DNA from 4 places in the Metabacillus hrfriensis genome. Region 2 is predicted to be linked to each of the others. Evidence: riboswitches for the same ligand, from Rfam matches in the RefSeq annotation. Region 2 holds a riboswitch; each other region holds the start of a gene.
What was found. Region 2 has a riboswitch for S-adenosylmethionine ahead of fbpA (Fur-regulated basic protein FbpA). Riboswitches for the same ligand answer to the same signal wherever they lie in the genome.
Positions count from the first base shown of each region.

Region 1: another riboswitch for S-adenosylmethionine. It lies ahead of metK (methionine adenosyltransferase); the one in region 2 lies ahead of fbpA (Fur-regulated basic protein FbpA).
Region 3: another riboswitch for S-adenosylmethionine. It lies ahead of QLQ22_RS01280 (LLM class flavin-dependent oxidoreductase); the one in region 2 lies ahead of fbpA (Fur-regulated basic protein FbpA).
Region 4: another riboswitch for S-adenosylmethionine. It lies ahead of QLQ22_RS21815 (methionine ABC transporter ATP-binding protein); the one in region 2 lies ahead of fbpA (Fur-regulated basic protein FbpA).

Region 1 is NZ_CP126116.1:3,990,263-3,995,533, forward strand. It holds gene asnB (asparagine synthase (glutamine-hydrolyzing)) at 1-1,169, opposite strand, end outside; gene metK (methionine adenosyltransferase) at 1,325-2,527, opposite strand; SAM riboswitch class I at 2,714-2,849, opposite strand; gene pckA (phosphoenolpyruvate carboxykinase (ATP)) at 3,160-4,749, shown strand; gene QLQ22_RS19840 (CD3324 family protein) at 5,116-5,271, shown strand, end outside.
Region 2 is NZ_CP126116.1:1,603,182-1,608,452, reverse strand. It holds gene QLQ22_RS07975 (RNA polymerase sigma factor) at 1-168, shown strand, start outside; gene QLQ22_RS07970 (LolA family protein) at 169-1,074, shown strand; gene fbpA (Fur-regulated basic protein FbpA) at 1,274-1,426, opposite strand; SAM riboswitch class I at 1,528-1,635, opposite strand; gene QLQ22_RS07960 (DUF2325 domain-containing protein) at 1,781-2,068, opposite strand; gene QLQ22_RS07955 (aliphatic sulfonate ABC transporter substrate-binding protein) at 2,407-3,420, shown strand; gene QLQ22_RS07950 (hypothetical protein) at 3,466-3,867, opposite strand; gene QLQ22_RS07945 (aliphatic sulfonate ABC transporter substrate-binding protein) at 3,938-4,957, opposite strand; gene QLQ22_RS07940 (LLM class flavin-dependent oxidoreductase) at 4,985-5,271, opposite strand, start outside.
Region 3 is NZ_CP126116.1:225,024-230,294, reverse strand. It holds gene QLQ22_RS01285 (thioredoxin family protein) at 1,391-1,711, shown strand; SAM riboswitch class I at 1,770-1,874, shown strand; gene QLQ22_RS01280 (LLM class flavin-dependent oxidoreductase) at 1,953-3,017, shown strand; gene QLQ22_RS01275 (class I SAM-dependent methyltransferase) at 3,012-3,782, opposite strand; gene uptA (undecaprenyl phosphate transporter UptA) at 3,998-4,597, opposite strand; gene ytvI (sporulation integral membrane protein YtvI) at 4,660-5,271, opposite strand, start outside.
Region 4 is NZ_CP126116.1:4,383,801-4,389,071, forward strand. It holds gene sufC (Fe-S cluster assembly ATPase SufC) at 1-469, opposite strand, end outside; gene QLQ22_RS21795 (YuzK family famiily protein) at 645-794, opposite strand; gene QLQ22_RS21800 (carboxymuconolactone decarboxylase family protein) at 1,010-1,378, opposite strand; gene QLQ22_RS21805 (MetQ/NlpA family ABC transporter substrate-binding protein) at 1,550-2,383, opposite strand; gene QLQ22_RS21810 (methionine ABC transporter permease) at 2,397-3,053, opposite strand; gene QLQ22_RS21815 (methionine ABC transporter ATP-binding protein) at 3,046-4,071, opposite strand; SAM riboswitch class I at 4,241-4,352, opposite strand; gene QLQ22_RS21820 (O-acetylhomoserine aminocarboxypropyltransferase/cysteine synthase family protein) at 4,457-5,271, opposite strand, start outside.

The sequences.
Region 1 (5,271 bases), 2.4 Mb from region 2:
GGAAGATGTCCAAAGACAGATAGATCTTGAGGTTCTTTATAAATATTATAGCCTGCAAAAAGCTCATCTGCTCCTTCCCCAGATAAAACGACTTTCACCTGCTTGCTTGCCTCACGTGCAATAAAATAAAGAGGAATAGAAGCCGGATCTGCCACTGGATCATCCATATGCCAAATGATTTTTGGAAGCTCCCTCATAAATTCCATATGATCAACGGTATAGGAAAAATTCTCAACGCCAAGCGCATCCGCTGTTTCTTTTGCTATATCGATTTCGCTGTAGCCTTCTTGCATAAAGCCGACAGAAAACGTTTTAAGTGAAGGGTGAAATTCCTTCGCAATGGATGCAATAATACTTGAATCCACTCCCCCCGACAGAAAAGATCCAACAGGCACATCGCTTCGCATATGGACTTTGACCGAATCAATTAAGGCATCCTGAATTTTTTCTTTGAGCCTGTTTTCGTCAGTTGGACGTACGGGCACAAGTTTCGGTTTCCAGTACCTTGTAAGCTCTAGTGCTTCTCCCGTTTTTTTTGTAAAGAAATAGCCTGGAGGCACTTTCTTAATATGCTTCTGCATCGTGCCTGGGTCCGGTACATATTGAAAAGAGAGATAGTGCTCTAAGGATTCTTCATTAATAAGAGGATTTGGAAGATAATCAGTTAAACTCTTAAGCTCCGAAGCAAAAAGATTCATTTCGCCGTTTTCTATGTAGTAAAGAGGCTTTATTCCAAAGTGATCTCTCGCACCGAATAAAAAGTGTTCCTGTCTGTCCCAAATAAGAAATGAAAACATTCCTCTTAAAAGTTGAAGCGTTTCCTGGCCATAAATGCAATAAAGCGCAACAATCACTTCTGTATCCGTATCCGTTTTCAACTTAAATCCATGGGAAAAAATGATTTCTCTGAGCTCAATATAGTTATAAATTTCACCGTTAAACACAATATAGTAGCGGTCATCAGATCCATAAGCCATAGGCTGGTGTCCGCTTTTAACATCAATAATGCTTAACCGCTGAAAGGCCAGAAGAACCTGCTCATCTTGATAAATTCCGCTGTCATCCGGACCTCTGTGTTCTATTTTTCTGCTTGCCTTCTCAATGAATGTATTAAATAAAAGATCTCTCGTTTGTTTACGATAATCAATAATTCCAACAAATCCGCACATCCTATTCGCCTCCAAAAGTGTCTTTCCACTTATAAAACGAAGACTAGTAAGAGATTGTTGCATTTTTTTACAAAATTAAACAAAAATCCCGATTTTTTTCGACAAAAAAAAGGATGAGAGCTGCATACAGCAGTATTCTCATCCTTTTTTACTTATTATCGGTTTAAAGCCTGTTCTTTAAGAGCTTCTGCTTTATCTGTTCTTTCCCATGGAAGGTCAAGATCATTACGGCCGAAGTGTCCGTAGGCAGCTGTTTGTTTGTAAATTGGACGGCGAAGATTCAGCATGTTGATGATTCCTGCCGGACGAAGGTCAAAGTTAGCACGAACAACATCCACTAACACATCTTCCTTCACTTTCCCTGTTTCAAATGTATCGATCGCAATTGATACCGGCTGAGCTACACCAATTGCGTATGCAAGCTGAACTTCACATTTATCAGCAAGGCCAGCTGCTACAATATTCTTAGCTACATAGCGTGCTGCATAAGCTGCAGAGCGGTCAACTTTTGTTGGATCTTTACCAGAGAATGCACCGCCTCCGTGACGAGCATACCCTCCGTAAGTATCAACGATGATTTTACGGCCTGTTAAGCCTGCATCGCCCTGCGGTCCGCCGATTACGAAACGGCCAGTCGGGTTGATGAAGTATTTTGTATCTTCATCAATTAATTCATTCGGTACAACCGGGTTAATTACATGTTCTTTTACGTTGCGCTGAATTTGCTCCAATGAAATTTCAGGGTGATGCTGAGTTGAAATAACAATTGTATCAATGCGAACAGGCTTGTCATTTTCATCATACTCAACTGTTACTTGAGTTTTACCGTCAGGACGAAGGTACGGAAGAATTTCTTCTTTGCGGACTTCTGTTAAACGGCGTGCAAGTTTGTGAGCAAGTGAGATCGGCAGCGGCATTAATTCTTTCGTTTCGTTATTTGCAAAACCGAACATCAATCCTTGGTCACCTGCACCAATAGCTTCAATCTGCTCATCTGTCATTTTTCCTTCACGTGCTTCAAGCGCCTGATCAACACCCATCGCGATATCTGCTGACTGTTCATCAATTGAAGTAAGTACTGCACATGTTTCTGCATCAAAACCATATTTTGCACGAGTGTAGCCAATTTCTTTAACCGTTTCGCGAACGATTTTTGGAATGTCTACATAAGTAGAAGTTGTAATTTCACCAGCAACCAGAACAAGACCTGTTGTAACAGATGTTTCACAAGCTACACGTGCATTTGCATCTTTTTCTAGGATTGCATCTAAAATCGAGTCAGAAATCTGGTCACAAATTTTATCAGGATGACCTTCAGTTACAGACTCTGAAGTAAACAGACGACGTTGTTTAGTCATTAAAGTTTTCCTCCTCAAAAGGTTAGATGATACGGAACTCATTCCCTTTCATATTTTGACCATTTGGCAAAATATTTCAGTTGGCATGTTTTAGGAGAATCCACGAGTACTTTCAGGCAAAATATATTTGAAATAAAAAATCCTTTCCCGCGAGGAAAGGTTATTTACTAAAATCGTAGCCTTTCGCTCTTATCGATCAAGGGCTTTCGCCTTGCATCAGGTTAGCACCTTTGCTCGCAAAAATTCACGAAAATGAATTTTCAAGATAAAGCAGGTTGCTGGGTTTCATTGGGCCTGTCCCTCCACCAGCTCGGGATAAGAGAATCCGTTCAAGGACATATAATATCGTATATTTCCTTCAGGTGTCAACAAAAACTGACAAGGTTTTCGCATAAGATTTTTCAGAACCCTTTTTATATGATTCCACAAAATGCCGAAATAAAAACATTCCTATTATATATGTATCATTTTCATCAAAAACGTTTCTAAAACCGTTCCATTTCATCAATTTGTACGTAGAATAAGTTAAATAGTATAGACTATTCATTTTAATGTGTTATACTAATTAAGAAGAATCACTTAACATATAGTTGAAAATAATAATAGAAATATAGGTAAAGGATGGGTATGGGATGAATTCAATTGAAATTACAAATGAGCTTGATGTTTTACTTAAAGGGGAAAATGCATTTCATAACTTATCAGTTCCCGTTCTTGTAGAGAAAGTATTAGAGCGCAAAGAAGGTACATTAACTTCAACGGGAGCAGTCCGTGCAACAACTGGTACTTACACAGGACGTTCACCTAAAGATAAATTTATTGTAAAAGAAAATTCAACAAATGACAAAATTGAGTGGGGTGCTGTTAATCAGCCTTTCTCTGAAACGGCATTTGAAAAATTGTATTTAAAAGTTCTTTCATACTTAAAAGACCGCAATGAGCTTTTTGTTTTCAAAGGCTTTGCCGGAGCTGACGCAAAATACCGCCTGCCGATTCAGGTTGTAAATGAATTCGCCTGGCATAACCTTTTTGCACAGCAATTATTCATTCAGCCAGAGAGCGGAGATGAGCTGATTCAGCATGATAATCCATTCACGATCGTGTCTGCACCAAACTTTAAAGCAGATCCGTCAGTAGATGGAACAAATTCTGAAACTTTTATCATCATTTCTTTTGAGAAAAGAACGATCTTAATCGGAGGAACGGAATATGCAGGAGAAATGAAAAAATCTATTTTCTCTGTCATGAATTACCTTCTTCCTGAAAGCGGTATCCTGCCGATGCACTGCTCTGCAAATGTTGGTCAGGAAGGCGATGTGGCCCTTTTCTTCGGTCTGTCTGGAACAGGAAAAACAACCTTGTCTGCTGATCCTAAACGCAAATTAATCGGCGATGATGAGCACGGATGGTCAAATGCCGGTGTTTTTAATATCGAAGGAGGCTGTTATGCAAAGTGCATCAACCTCTCACGTGAAAAAGAACCTCAAATTTTTGATTCAATAAGATTCGGGTCAGTGCTTGAAAATGTAGTACTTGATGATGACACAAGAATTGCTGACTATGACGATACCTTCTTTACTGAAAATACAAGAGCGGCCTATCCCCTTGAAGCAATGGATAACATTGTGAAGCCTAGTATTGCAGGCCACCCGCATACGATTGTCTTTTTAACTGCTGACGCATTTGGAGTTCTTCCTCCTATCAGCAAATTAACAAAAGAACAGGCCATGTACCACTTCTTAAGCGGCTATACAAGCAAGCTTGCCGGAACAGAGCGAGGCATTACATCACCTCAGGCTACATTCTCTACGTGCTTTGGCTCGCCTTTCCTGCCGCTTCCTGCTACTGTTTATGCCGAGATGCTCGGCCAGAAAATTGATGAGCATCAGGCAAATGTATTCTTAGTCAACACAGGCTGGACTGGCGGAGAATACGGAACCGGCAAGCGCATGAAATTGAAATATACACGCGCAATGGTTCAATCCGCTCTTGAAGGTGAATTAGACAACGTGGAAACTGTTACAGATGAAAACTTCGGACTGAAAATTCCAATTCACGTTCCTGGTGTGCCGGATGAAGTGCTTCAGCCAGTTAAAACTTGGGACAGCATAGATGCGTATAATGAAAAAGCAAAAGAGCTTGCAGGCAAGTTCAAACAAAATTTCAAAAAGTTCAATCACGTTTCAGAAGAGATTGAAACTCTTGGCGGACCAAAAGTATAACACTCCAAAACTCCAAAAGCTATGCCACACACTGGCATAGCTTTTTTTGATGTATCACAGCTCTCTTGATAAATTGGAAAAGAGCTCAGTTTGAATCATTCTGACGTTTTTCCTTTTTTCAAGGCAGATCCATATGATAAAATTGTATAAAAAAGTAAATCAATCATTTCTTTTAAGGGGGTGATGTTTTGGCGAATTCAGTCCGTTTGCCAGATTCTGCAGCGTCTCATGCAAAGCCCGGCAGTAAAAAGGCGATACTTTGCATGGGGCGGACACTTATTTAAATCGCCCGCATCAGCGTTTGCCTTTTTAAGTACTGCGGCTTTGCACCTTATTTTTACGATTACAAATAAGGGGCTGGCAGAAATGAAATATATGAACGCAAACGCTATTTTACCTGAAGAACTGATTGCAGAAATTCAGCAGTACATTCAGGGAGAGACCATCTACATCCCGAAACCGGAAACAGCTCACTATAAGTGGGGCACCCGGTCCGGAGGAAGAAAAGTGCTCGATGACAGA
Region 2 (5,271 bases):
CAGACACTTGATCAAGAAACAAAGAATATTCTCATCTTAAGAAATCAAGGCCGTTCATACGAAGAAATAGCCGCAAGCCTTAAAATTTCACTTGCAAAAGTAAAGACAAGAGTATTTAGGGGCCGCAAGAAATTAATGGACGCTCTTAAAAGTAAGGGGGTGCTATAAATGAACTGCGAAAAATGCCAGGAAAAAATTCTTATCTTTGATCAGCTGTCAGAGCCGGAACAGGATGCCCTGCTTGAGCACATTGAAGAATGCGAAGAATGCTCAGAATCCTTTGAACAATTTCTGCAGCTTGAAGAAGCTCTGGACATCATTCTCGAAGATAAAGAGGTCATGCTTCCTCAAAAGAAAAAGCAACAGCCACTTCCATATAAATACTTAAAACGCGCAGCACTCATTTGTGCATCCCTCTTCATTCTTTGTCTTGCAGCCTGGAACACACCTCCTGTCAAAGCAGCGATAGAAAGAGCGCTCAATGAGTTAATCAGAGACAAGTTTTTAGAAATGGACAAACCATTGGAGCATAAGGATGAGGATAAAAAGAAGAAGGAAACAGAGCTGATTATTTATATTGTTTTTGATGATAGCAGTAAGCAGTACGTTTCAGGAAGAAAAGAAAGACGGGAATATGAGAACGGGAATGTGACAGTTGTAAATGGAAAGTTCCAGAAAAGTTACGATAAAGAAGAGAACACATTTACTATTACTGAACTGCTTTTAACAGCTTCTCAAGTTACACAAGATATTCTGAAAGAATTAGATCCTGATCAGATAAAGAGTTTAGGGGAAACGACGATCGCCGGACGAAAGGCAGACCGTTATCAAATTACCTATAGTGCTGATAGGACCGTTGAGTTCTGGTTTGATAAAGAAACAGGATATGTGGTGAAAGAAATGCTTGTGGCTGAGGGGAAAGCAATCGATGATCAGCCTAAAGTCATCCAGTTTGAAGTAAAGGAATATGAAAAAAATCATGGATTATTTAAACTTGAACCGCCTGAAGGTGCAGAAATCATTGAAGAGTTCAATAGTCCGATTGAGGAAACAGATGAAGGAAGCGAGCAGTAAAGATTAATAATATCTCGGGTTCAAACCTGTTCAAAAGGCTGAATCAAAAGGCCGTTTTAAAAACGACACTTTTGATTCAGCTTTTTTCTTTGTATGATTTAAGTGGTTTTGGTTTGTATGATAGTTATTTCTATCACAGCTGAGGTAAGCTGCCAGTCTGCCAGGGTGACCAAAAGTTAGACTTTTGGAACACTCTCATTTAATTTTGCACTTTTAAAATCCGCTTGAATTCCTCCTCAAGCTCCGTTAAAGTCAGCTCAAATAAATGTAAATCATTCTTCTTATAAATACCGTTGCTAAGCAGTTTGCCGATGAGATGTTTTTTTCTTTTTTCAATAGCCTGACGAATCATGTTTCCCAATTCAGACACCCCTTTTTCTTAATATAAGGGGGAATAAATAATACCCCCTTCTGATTACAAAGAAGAGGGTTCATTTAAAATGAACGTGCCCCTTCTCATCTTCCAAGCACTGAAGCTTGATGGATTTAGCACAGTCTTCACACGTAGAAGCTGCTGCTGAGACTTCATCGGGCCATTCCCTCCGCCTCTCTTGATAAGAAGAATTTCTATTAGACCATAGTGTCCCCACAAAAATAACCCATACCTATTGGTATGAGCTTTCGGTCGACCGATCAGCGATTTTTCTGATTTTATTTTAATACTAATTAATCCTATGTGTCAAGTTGGTTTTAATGCATAATTAGACTACGCTGTCATGATTTTTTTCAATTCACAGGATATGGAGGTCCATGAGCGTTTCGAGAAAAAAACAGGAATCGCCTTCTCCTGAGCCTTTCTTTTTACAATCGTGGAGAGATTGTGATTGATGTAATCGGTGAGTATGAGTACCACCTCCACTTTGCATGGAATTTCTTTGACGGTCATCTTGGGTTTTCTTCCGTCCAGATGAGAAATCACCTTTACCCCTTCCTGCGCAAGTCTCGCCACGATGGGCTCGATGCGATCCCCGCCTGCAATCAGCAAATACTTCATAACAGCATCCTCCTTTTGTATAGACGAAGAGGCTTTCATTCTGTGAGAAAAATAAACAGGAACGAAAGCCTCCAGCAGTCTGGTCGACGTTTTCAGTTATTGTTATTATTTTACTCCGAATATTCTGATTTATCAATGTGATTTGAAAATAAATCACACTTGACAAATCGGAATAGTAAGTATTAACATGGATATATATTCATACATAAGCCGATCTGTCAACCGAAGGCCCTGTCTAGCAGCATCTTTATGCTGTTAGATAGGGCCTTTCCTGTTTCAGCGGAGAAAAGGAAGTGAAAATGGGTTACTATTTCAACATATCTTCTAGGGGGATGAATATGAAAAGAACGAATCGTTTTACTGGGTACTTGATTTTCTTTATGCTGCTCACCGTTCTTTCTGGGTGCGGGTCTAAATCAGCTGGTTCAATAGAGAACAGCGAATCAAAGAAAGAGGGTATAACGGTCAATATCGGTATTCAGCAAAGCATCTGGCCTATTTTGCTTGCAAAGCATAAAGGCTGGTTTGAGGAAGAATTCAATAAGGCTGGCGCAAAAGTTAAATGGGTCGAATTTCAAAGCGGCCCCTCCTATTTTGAAGCCATTGCATCAGGAAGGATTGATTTTGGGAGGGTCGGCAATATTCCGGTCCTATCCGGCCAGGGTGCTGATATTCCGTTTAAAGAAATCGCATCAGCAAGCACCGGAGAAAAAGGGGATGCTATTCTTGTCCATAAAGATAGCCCTATTCAAAAACCAGAGGATTTAAAGGGAAAAAAAGTAGCGGTTGCCAAAGGAAGCAGCGCATTTGGATTGCTGTACCGCTTCCTTGAAAAGGAAGGCATGGATCCATCTGAAATACAGATCATTCAGCTTCAGCCTGATGAAGCGCAGGCTGCTTTTGAAACGAATAAAGTAGACGCCTGGGCGATTTGGGAGCCTTATCAGTCCATCCAAGTTGTAAAAAATGAAGCAAGAGTTCTCTCGAACGGAAAAGCGATCGGCACCTTCAGCCCTGGCTTTCAAATCGTACGCACTCAATTTGCTGATGAACATCCTGAACTTGTTGAGCTTTATCTGAAAGTTTCAGAAAAAGCAACGAGATGGCAAAATGAAAACAAAGAAGAAGCAATTGCGATTTATTCTGAACTTAAGAAAACGGATAAAGAAGTGATCCGAAAAGTTCTTGAAAACTCCGTGCCTGCAAACACACCGATCGATGAGAGCATCATAAATGAACAGCAAAGCACTGCTGATCTTCTGCTCGAACTCGGAGGACTGAAAAAAGAACTGAACGTCTCGGAAGTAGTGGATAATTCATTCATTGAAAAAGTATTAAAGGAATATGAGTAAGCCTATATGAAAAATGAAACCCTCCTTTAACTTCAAGGAGGGCCTTTATCTGCTTTCTTCTATAATAATTGTTTCATGAAAACGGCTAATCAGACGCATGATCTTTTCCGGAATGTCTTCATTCTCCTCTGCAGGTGAAAACACAGGCATCAGCAGCTTTCCTTTGAAAATCTCAGCAGGTAAAGCTTCAAGGATGGATTGCATCGCATAAAAAGAAGGCAGGAACTGTTTTGGAACCGCGAGTATGACGACTCTTGAGGAGTTTATTCCATCTATTAAATGACGGAATTTCGGATGACCGGACTGGGGGTTAAAAAGAACATCCGGGTGAAAATCACAAAGATAAACTGATTTTGCCCTGCATCCTTTTTCAGCCAAATTGGTCCAGAACGATTTCATCTTCCGCTCACCTATCAAAGGGCCAATAACAAACAAAAGATCCTTCATTTGTTTCCCTCCATTTATATAGAAAAAAGAGGATGCTGATAAAAGCATACTCTCATTTCCCGCATTCATCTTATTTCAAGGCTTCTTCAATGTAGCGATTCTCAATGACTTCAGAGGTATCAAGTTTTTTATGAATACCTCCTGCTTCAAAAAGAAAATCAGCTTGATCCTGGTGCGCTTTTTTAAATTCATCTGTTGCAGGAGATAAGATAGGTTCAGAATTTTTCAGGACAGTTGAAATAATGTCTACGTCCACTCCTTCTGCATCTGCTATTTCCTGCGATACTTCATCTAGATTTTCAGTAAAGTGCTTTCTGACCTCTTCATATGTTTTCAGAAAGAGAACAGTCAGTTCCGGATGCTCTTCCGTAAAACCTGTACGTGCAATCAGAAAGCCTGGGGCATTGATATTTAAGTCTGCCCCACTGACGAGGACATCCGCTCCTGTTTGAAATACGGCCGTCGTCACGTATGGCTCCCATGTAGACCATGCATCAATTGAGCCATTATCGAGCGCTGGCCGCGCTTCATCCGGCTGAAGCTGAACCAGTTTAATGTCTTCATCTTGTAATCCTGCCCGCTCAAGCGCCATATATAAGAAATTGTAGGCACTGCTTCCTTTTGCTACTGCAATCTTCTTCCCTTTTAAATCCTTGAGTTCCTTAACAGCACTTCCTTTTGGAACAACGATTGAGTTTCCTTTTTTACCGTCTGTTGTTACCGCTATGGCTTTAAAGTCAACACCTCCTGATTGTCCTGCTATCAGCGGTGTCCCTCCAGTTGCCCCAAAATCCAGTCTTCCTGAAGCAAGTGCTTCAAAATGCGGCGGGCCGCTTGCAAATTCATGCCACTCTACTGCTGCCCCTGCTTTTTCAAAAGCCTTTTCAAACGATTTTTTTTCCCGTGCATATGGCAAAATCCCTGTACTTCCCTGAACTCCAATGTGAACCACCGTTTTTTGACCGGCAGAAGGGGCTTTTTCTTCTTCAGCAGAGCTCGTTTCTGAGCCGCACCCTGTAAGAAAAAGCTGGATGACCATTAGTAAACTTAAAAAAATTCCCCATTTTCCAAGGCTGGCTGCAGATTTCATGAATACATGCTCCTCTCTAATGAACAACTAATAGTTTCGTATTTTTTGTTGATTTTCCGGAAACGAAAGACCCAGATTTCCCCGCAATGTATGGCTTTCATATTCCGTTCTGAAAAGACTTCTCCGCTGAAGCTCCGGTACAACAAACTGAATAAAGTCATCAAAACCTTCACTCATCAGCTGCGGCATGATGTTAAAGCCATCTGCTGCACCATTTTCAAACCACAATTCCAGTTCATCTGCGATCTGCTCTGCCGTTCCTGCTATCGTGAAGTGACCGCGCCCTCCTGCAAGACGAAGCAGCAGCTCTCTAA
Region 3 (5,271 bases), 1.4 Mb from region 2:
GGAGACTCATACTGGCTCTTTGATTCCTCTAAATTCGATTTCCAGCTTTTTTGAGGACTCATACTGGTTCTTTGATTCCTCTAAAAAGTTTTTACACACGTTTTGGAGACTCATACTGGCTCTTTGATTCCTCTAAATCGGATTTCCAGCTTTTTTGAGGACTCATACTGGTTCTTTGATTCCTCAAAAAAGACTTTACACACGTTTTGGAGACTCATACCAGCCCTTTGATTCCTCTAATCCGATTTCCAGCTCTTTTGAGGACTCATACTGGTTCTTTGATTCCTCTACAATGACTTTACACACGTTTTGGAGACTCATACAGGCCCTTTGATTCCTCTAAATCCGATTTCCAGCTCTTTTGAGGACTCAAACATGATCTTTGTTTCCCCTAATTCGGCTTTCCAACTGTTTTGGAGACTCATACCAGCCCTTTGATTCCTCTAAATCCGATTTCCAGCTCTTTTGAGGACTCATACTGGTTCTTTGATTCCTCTAAAATGACTTTACACACGTTTTGGAGACTCATACCAGCCCTTTGATTCCTCTAAATCGGATTTCCAGCTCTTTTGAGGACTCAAACACGATCTTTGTTTCCCCTAATTCGGCTTTCCAACTGTTTTGGAGACTTATACAGGCTCTTTGATTCCTCTAAATCCGATTTCCAGCTCTTTTGAGGACTCATACTGGTTCTTTGATTCCACTAAATCGGATTTCCAGCTCTTTTGAGGACTCAAACACGATCTTTGTTTCCCCTAATTCGGCTTTCCAACTGTTTTGGAGACTTATACAGGCTCTTTGATTCCTCTAAATCCGATTTCCAGCTCTTTTGAGGACTCATACTGGTTCTTTGATTCCACTAAATCGGATTTCCAGCTCTTTTGAGGACTCAAACATGATCTTTGTTTCCCCTAATTCGGCTTTCCAACTGTTTTGGAGACTCATACCAGCCCTTTGATTCCTCTAAATCCGATTTCCAGCTCTTTTGAGGACTCATACACGATCTTTATTTCCCCTAATTCGGCTTTCCAACTGTTTTGGAGACTCATACAGGCCCTTTGATTCCTCTAAATCGGATTTCCAGCTCTTTTGAGGACTCATACACGATCTTTGTTTGCCCTAATTCGGCTTTCCAACTGTTTTGGAGACTCATACTGGCTCTTTAATTCCTCTAAAATCGCTCTCGACCTGTTTCCAGGATCCACCCAGGTTTTTTTGTACATCCTAACAGAGGCATTCGCTATCTGCCAAAACTCCATATCATCCTTTTTATCCAGCACTGCGCATTCAGTGACCAGAGCTCTTTACAAAGTTTATTTTGGCCTGCATAAGCAATTCGTGAATGCAAAATCCTCATTATGTATTAAAATAAAAGCAAGGAGGCATGATCATGAAGCAAATTACATCCAAAGAACAGTTTCAAGAGTTAATTACCCAAGATCAAGAGGTGCTGATCAAATTTTTCGCAGACTGGTGCCCTGACTGTACAAGAATGAATATGTTTATTGATGAAATCATTGGGGCTTATTCTAAATATGATTGGTACGAAATCAATAAGGATGAGTTCCCTGAACTTGCAGAAACTTATCAGGTAATGGGCATCCCAAGCATTCTGATCTTCAAAAACGGTGAAAAACTCGGGCATCTTCACAGCGCTAATGCAAAATCACCAGAGCAAGTAACTGAATTCCTGCAAGAAAAGCTCGGCTGAATTTTTAGAATTGACAGATTAAACAATTTTATTTATGATACAACTAATTTCATATGCTTTCTTATCAAGAGAGGTGGAGGGACATGGCCCTTTGAAGCCTCGGCAACGGATCTATACAGAAACCGTGCCAATTCCAGCAAACGTTATGTTTGACAGATGAGATGGAACTGAAAACAGCAGATTCTGCCTCTCTTCTTACACAAGAGAGGCTTTTTTATGCGGAGAGAGGAGTGTTTTATTGATGAAATACGGATTTTGGCTGCCGATCTTCGGCGGATGGCTCCGGAATGTGGAAAATGAGAATATGCCCCCGACCTACGCATATGCAAAAGAGGTCATTCAAAAGGCGGAAAAATGGGGTTATGATACAACCTTGATTGCCGAGCTTTACTTAAATGATATTAAAGGACCTGAGCACGATTCCCTCGAAGCATGGACCACAGCAGCCGCACTTGCAGCCGTGACAGATAAGATTGAAATCATGACCGCAGTAAGACCCGGTTTTCATAATCCCGCGGTTACAGCAAAAATGGCAGCAAACATCGATCACATCAGCAATGGCAGATTCACCTTAAACGTCGTATCGGCCTGGTGGGAAGAAGAAGCGCGGCAATATGGCGGAATTTTTACTGAGCATGATGCAAGATATGACCGGACAGAAGAATTCATCCAAGTATTAAAAGGGCTGTGGGAAAAAGAAACCTTCACCTATCAAGGCAATTTCTATCAGTTCAGCCAAACACATCTCCATCCAAAGCCTGTACAAAAGCCGAATCCGATTCTTTATGCAGGCGGCGAAAGCCCCCGCGGAAAAGAAACCATTGCGAGGCATTGTGATGCCTATGTAATGCACGGCGGAACGGTTGATGAAATCAGAAGCAAGATTGATGAGATGAAGAAGTTAAGAGCATCTGCTGAAGGCAAACCGTTTCAATCCTTTGGAATGGCTGCTTACATTGTGTGCAGAGATACGGATGATGAGGTTCAGGCGGAGCTTGCAAGAATCACGGATATTAAGGAATCTTCAGCTTATGCGGGATATAAAGATTTCACAACAAAATCCCAGCTTGAACAAAAGCTCGAGCTTTATGATTACTCTGTCTCCAATCGAGGATTGCGACCGAATCTAATCGGAACGCCTGAGCAGATTGCAGAAAAGATTATTCAGTATGAAGATGCCGGGCTCGACTTGCTTCTGCTGCAATTCTCTCCGCAGCTCGAGGAAATGGAACGATTCTCAACAGAAGTGATGCCGCTTGTGGAAGAAAAAAGAAAAGCGAAACTAGAAAGCACATACTCTTCATGAGTATGTGCCTTCTGGTCTTCTTGCTTCAAACGTAATGGTTTGCTCCGCGTGCACGGGCTCTTTTCCATATGTATAATCGGCTGATATCACAATGTCAATAAACCCAAGCCGCTCTAAAACCAATTTAAATTCACGTACACCGTACCATCTCATCGCAAACCTCTGCAGTTCAGTGTCTATCAGCTTGCCTTCCTGCCACTTTTCATATTTCAAATAGCTTACCGAATACTGCTCAAGGTAATTCACTTCCACCCGCTTTGATTCCATTGTAATAACATTCTGTTCGGGTGTAACCCAAGTTTTCGTCTTGACCTCATTTAGAGCTGTATCAGGCTGAAGATACAAATCAAGAATCAGCCGGCCGCCTGCAGCCAGATGATCGTAAAAGTTCTTAAGCGTCAAAATGGATTGCTTTCTGTCTTCAATCAGCAAAAAAGTCCCCGCTGGAATGATAATCGCCTCAAAGGTGCGGGGGAGTTTCATTTCGCTCATCCCCATTTTCTGCAGGACTGGAGACAGCCCCCTCTCCTCGCAGCGCTTTCTGCATGACTCGAGCATATCTTGCGATTGATCGATTCCTTCTATTTTCAGCCCATCCTGAAGAAAAGGAATATAGATTCTTCCTGATCCGGCACCCGGCTCTAAAATACGTCCTTTTACATCCTTGAGACGCTCACGGTAATATTCGATGTCTCCAAAAGAATGGCCGACCGGCTTGTCGATATCATAAACTTCCGTTGCAAGTTTGCTGTAGCTGCTGAACATGTAACCAGCCTCCCGGGTAGAATTATGTTATTATTTATAGCCTTAATCCTGTGACTCATACATAAGAAATGCGGAATCGCCCGTTTAGCTCAGGCAGACAGAAAAGTCCGGGTTTTTGCCGGATTTGTTCAGGCCGAGCGAGTTTGGCAATGGAGCTTGACATCAATGCAGAAAATTACTGCCTTATCTCATCCTATCAAACGTTTGTTTAACTCTTAAATCCTTTTTGTGCGCGGATCATTGCGCTTTACAAGATAGTAGCCGATACCTGCAAGCGCCATAATAATGACAATCGGAATAATATATGGCTCAGCAGCATATTTAATCTCGGTCCAATTCGTGCCTAGCTGAATTCCCAAATACAAAAAGAAAATGGTCCATGGAATCATGGCAGCAACAGTATAAATCGTAAATCTCCATAACGGCATCTTTCCGATCCCGGCAGGAATGGAAATGGCATGTCTCACAACCGGAATGAATCTTGCTGTAAAAATAACCCCGGCACCATATTTTTCAAACCAGGCCTCTGATAGATCCAAATGATGTTTATTAATAAATAAAAACTTCCCGAACTTTTCAAGAAAGGGTCTTCCGCCATAATACCCCATCCAATAAAGGAAAACTTGTGCAAGCGTTCCTCCTATCACTCCGGCAACAACCGCTCCCGCAAACTTAATTTGTCCAAGAGAGATTAAATAGCCGCCATAACCCAGAACAATTTCACTTGGAATAACCTCAACCATTAATCCCAGAGCAATTCCGTAATAGCCTAAATCAGCCAGAACCTCTAAAAGTGAATAAATGAATTCCTTCATATTCGCTCCCCTGCTTTGTATTTTCTATAAAGAAAACATCATGATCCCTCATGTACTCTGGATTAGAATTTAAAGTCCGTTCGGATCATACGGGCTTTACGAAGTGTGTCAAAGACAATGACAAGCGCCGGTCCTGCGAATAAACCGATAAATCCAAGAAGTTTAAACCCTATGAACAAGCTGATCAGCGCCGCTAAAGGTGTAATGCCCATACTGCTTGAAAAGATTTTAGGTTCAATGACCCTTCTGACCACAGTGATGACCAAAAAGAGAATCACCAGCCCAATTGATAAAGCTTGGTCATTTTGAAAAAATGCGTAGATCGCCCATGGAACGAGAAAAGATCCTGTTCCAAGTATCGGCAGAATATCCACAATGACTATCAAAAGAGACAAGACCACTGTGTAGGGAACTCCCAGGATGGAAAGACCTGCAAACGCCATCACAAAAGTCAGAGCACTTAAAAAAATCTGCGCTTTTACAAAACCAATACCCGCTTTATTTAATTCTTCCAGGACAAGGGTGAGTTTCTCTTTCGTTTTCTCAGTTAAACTGTCTGCAATCATTCTTTTTAATCGCGGAAGCTCAAGGCTGAATAAATATAAGGCGATTAGATAGATCAGGATTTCAAACATAAAACCAGGAAGAAAGGCGATAAAATCAAGCAAGCTGTT
Region 4 (5,271 bases), 2.3 Mb from region 2:
CATTGCGTTTTTTCTCTCCGCCTGAGAATCCTTCATTTAGGTAACGCTGTGCCATATCAGGATCCATTTCAAGGAATTCCATGTTAGAATCCATTTTGCGGATGAATTTCATTAAAGAAATTTCCTGTCCTTCTTCTTTGCGTGCATTGATAGAAGAACGAAGGAAGTCAGCATTTGTTACTCCGCTGATTTCGCTTGGGTATTGCATCGCTAAAAATAGACCTGCACGTGCGCGCTCATCTACTTCCATCTCAAGGACATCTTCACCGTCAAGAGTGATGCTTCCTTTTGTTACTTCATATTTAGGATGCCCCATGATCGCAGATGATAGTGTAGATTTACCAGTACCATTCGGTCCCATGATTGCATGGAATTCTCCGCCTTTTATTTCAAGGTTTACACCTTTTAAAATTTCTTTCCCGTCAATTTCAACATGTAAATCTTTAATAACTAAAGTAGAACCTGCCATAAATAACTATACCTCCAATAATCTATTCTCAATTTAATCATTCTCAATTTATTCTCATTCTAATTTTATAACAAATGAAATGTGAATACAACTTTTTCGGTGGCTTCCCAAAAAGGACCGGATATATATAACTCAAAAGGAATCAGCCAGTGACTGATTCCTTTTGATTGGTATATTAATTCATTTTACGATCTAATACTGCAAATAGATGTTTGCTTTGCTGATAATCTTTTTCACGATTCTTTTCTACTTCCATACGCTTTTCATGGTTTCTGCTGTATACTGCATATCCCATTTTATGAGACTGCATTAAGGCTTTTTCCATTTCACTTGTGTAATTCAAATCAAGCTTTTGCTGACTTGCGTAGATAATGAATCATCCTTTCAATGTTTATCAATTAGCACTCTTATATGATAACACCTGGTCAAAACAGCCTCAATCATCATATAGAAGGATATGAAAGGATCATGGTTCTTCATATCGGATGTCAGTATTTAAGACACAGTTCTTTTATAAATACTCCGATATGCTCGAGTATGCTATTGCTTTAGGTGATTCAATTCTGTGATGCACTCTTGAACTAAGGTAACAGATTGACTCATTGCCGCTCCGCCGCCAAAGGCAGCTGTTACTCCGACTGTTTCTAGAATTTCCTGTTCGCTTGCTCCCTGGTCTAAACAGCCTTTTGTATGATAAATAATACAATATTCATCTTGTGAATAGATGCTTATGCCAAGTGCAATCAACTGCTTTTCTTTTTGGGAAAGTGTTCCTTCTTTGAAACATTCTTCAGTGAATTCATTATAAAGATGTGCAAGCTCAGGCATTTTTTCTGTAAAAACTCCTAGACCTTCTTTGTAATTATGCAAAGCGGCTTCGCTTATATTTCTCGGTTCAAAATGCTGCATTAATTTTCAGCTCCATTCCTTATATTAATCATCATTAGTATGCAAAACATTCAGGAGATGTATGTGTAAAAAGAGTTTTTTCGGAAGCGTTTATTCCTAATTTCTACTATATTGTATTGGGTTATTTCAGATAAAAAAGAGAGCACCGAATTTCGGGTGCTCTCTTTCTATTTATTCTCCGTCAACAGGTACTACTGCACCTTCATATTTTTCTTCAATAAACGATTGAATTTCTTTTGAATGAAGCACTTCTACTAAAGCTTTAATTTCTTTTTTTTCTTCATCGCCTTTGCGGACTGTGATGATGTTTACATATGGTGATTCTGACCCTTCAAGTGCAATCGCATCTTTTTGAGGATTGAGTCCTGCACCAATTGCATAGTTCGTATTAATTAAAACAGCATCGCCTTCATCGTTGTTATAAGCCTGCGGAAGGATACTTGCTTCTACATCTGCTTTGAATTTCAGATTTTTTTTGTTTTCAGCGATATCATCAATTGTTGCAGTTGTTTTATCGACACCTTCTTTGATCGTAATTAAGCCTTCGCTTTCAAGCAATGAAAGCATGCGGCCATGATCAGCTACAGAGTTACTCATGATAATTGTGCCGCCCTCTGGAATCTCTTCTAATGATTTATGTTTTTTAGAATACACACCAATTGGCTCGATATGAATGCCGCCTGCATTAACAAAGTCGTAATCTTTATTTTCCGCCATTTGAGACTCTAAATATGGAATATGCTGAAAGAAGTTGGCATCAATTTCTTTACTTGCGAGAGATTTATTCGGCAGGATATAATCCTGGAACGGCACGATATCAAGTTCAATGCCTTTTTCCTCAAGCAAAGGCTGTGCTTCCTCCAGAATTTCCGCATGCGGGACATTTGAAGCACCGATTTTCAGCGTTTTTGTTTCTTCTCCTTCGCCATTTCCGCCTCCTGAACCACATGCAGCAAGAGCGAAAGCAGATGTTGCGAATACAGCACTTAATAATAATTTCTTCATGTAAATTTCCTCCCTAACGTTTATCTAATTTTGATGTTATAAAGTCCCCAATAAATTGGATGATAAATACAATCACTAATATCAAGATTGTCGCAATCATTGTTACAGCATTATTATTCCGCTGGAAACCTTCAAGAAATGCAAGATTTCCTAATCCTCCGGCGCCGACAACCCCTGCCATGGCTGTGTAGCCGACAAGTGCAATTGCGGTTACGGTAATGCCGGAGATAAGCGCAGGAGATGATTCAGGTATTAATACCTTCCAAATGATTGTTGATGTTTTTGCACCCATCGATCTTGCAGCCTCAATGACTCCTTTATCTATTTCTCGTAGAGCAATTTCAACCATTCGTCCATAAAATGGCGCAGCGCCGATAATTAAAGCCGGCAATGCTGCTTTTGCTCCAAGAAACGTATCTAAAATGGCCTTTGTAAAAGGAATCAGCAAAATGATAAGCAGAATAAACGGAATCGACCGGAAAATATTCACGAATGCAGATATAATGATATTTACCGGTTTATTTTCCCATATTCCGCCTCTGGAAGTTAAGAATAACAGCAGCCCGAGTATAATGCCCAAGAAAAATGTTGCAGCCACGGAGAATCCTGTCATGAATAAGGTTTCACTTGTAGCTTCCCATACATTTTCCCATCTCACATTCTCAAACATTTGCAATCACCTCCGCTTCAACTTCTTGAGAGCGGATAAATGCCATTGCCTTATCAAGCTCTTCAGGTTGCCCGTCCATATGAATGAGCAAGGTACCATATGATCCGCTTTGAGTTTGCGATATTTTCCCTTGAAGGATGTTTACTTCAATCGGATGGTTTCGTATAAGATTCGTAATGAGCGGACTTTCTGTTGAATCCCCCACAAATGTTAGCTGAATAACCATTCCGTGTTTGTATTTTTCAAGAATCAATTCCATCGTTTCCTGCGTATCATCAGGCTCCGTAATTTGTTTCACAAAGCGCTTCGTAATAGACTGCTGCGGTTTTTTGAAAACATCGAGCACTTCACCCTGCTCAACAATCCTTCCGTTCTCCATAACGGCAACACGATGGCAGATTTTACGAATAACATGCATTTCATGTGTAATCAGGACAATGGTCAAACCCAGTCTTTCGTTAATATCCACCAGCAGTTCAAGAATTGAATCTGTTGTTTGCGGGTCCAGTGCAGATGTTGCTTCGTCACAAAGCAATACTTTTGGGTTATTCGCAAGAGCTCTTGCAATACCGACACGCTGTTTTTGTCCTCCGCTCAGCTGGGATGGATATGCATCTTCCCGCCCTTCCAGCCCTACAAGCTTAATCAGCTCTTCCACTCGTTTCACCCGCTGCTCTTTTTTCACTCCGGCAATTTCTAATGGAAACGAAATATTTTCCCGGACCGACCTTGACCAAAGGAGATTAAAATGCTGAAAGATCATGCTTATTTCGTGTCTTGCCGTTCTCAGTTCATCTCCGCGGATTTTATCGATCTCTCTTCCCGCTACTTGAATGGAACCGCCTGTAGGCTTTTCAAGTCCGTTCAGCAATCTGATCAGTGAGCTTTTTCCTGCTCCGCTATAACCGATAATTCCGAAAATTTCACCTTGATTTATGTTCAAGTCAACTGAATCAACCGCGGTAACATTTCCGCTTTTTGATTGAAAGACTTTTTTGACATCTTTTAACGTAATCATGAATTCACCTTCTTCCAAAATTCCACTCACTATCATTTTGCACGAATTACGTCAGGTTCATTTTTTTTATTAAGAAAAGCGGAACCACTTGTTCCCCTTAAACTTTTAAGAAAACAAAAATGCCTTTCTGCATAAATGAGCAGAAAGGCATATCTATAGAAGAACCTTTCTCTCATCTTTCAAAACTGAATAACAGCTTTGAGTGAATTGGCACCTTTTCAATAAAATTGACGGTTGCCGGGCTTCGCAGGGCACTTTCCCTCCACCTCTCTGGATAAGAGACTTACAATTTATTTAATTAGTTTACGTTTAAATTCAGTGAGTTAGTAGTACGAGTGTGATTTTATCATGTGCCAAAAGACCGTGTCAACCAAAAAGTTTTTTATTAATTCGAAAAGACGGATGATTCAATTAATGATTTCACACCCGTTGCTTGTTCAATTGCCTGTTCAAGATCCTCCAGAAGGTCATCTATATGTTCAATCCCAACAGACAATCGAATTAAGTCTTCAGTTACTCCTGATTTTTTCAGGCCTTCTGCATCCAGCTGCTGATGTGTAGTGCTGGCAGGATGAATGATCAGGCTTTTGGCATCTCCGACATTTGCTGCATGCGACCATAGGTTAACAGAATTAATCACCTTTGCGCCTGCTGCACGGCCGCCATCAATGCCGAACACTACAACCGCGCCTGCCCCTTTAGCTAAATATTTATCTGCCAGGGCCTTGTCAGGGTGCTGTTCATCTTCAGGGTACAGCACCCATTTAACTGCAGGATGCTCATTTAAATACTCAACCACTTTTCTCGTATTAAAAATATGCTCTTTCATTCTTACATGAAGTGTTTCCACTCCAAGAGCAAATTGAAATGCATTAAAAGGACTGATAGCAGGCCCTAAATCCCTGAGGAGCTGAACGCGGGCTTTTACAATAAAGGCTGCCTCCGGCAATGCTTCTGCATATACAAGATTGTGATAGCTTGGATCTGGAGTAGTAAAGCCCGGAAACTTATCGCTGTTCCAATCAAACTTCCCTCCGTCTACGATAATTCCTCCGAGGGTCGTGCCGTTTCCAAGCAGCCATTTGGTGGCCGAATGAATGACAATATCTGCTCCGTGTTCGATTGGCCTGCATAAATAAGGAGTTGCAAAAGTGTTATCAATAATTAATGGGATACCTGCTTCATGAGCAATTTTTGACA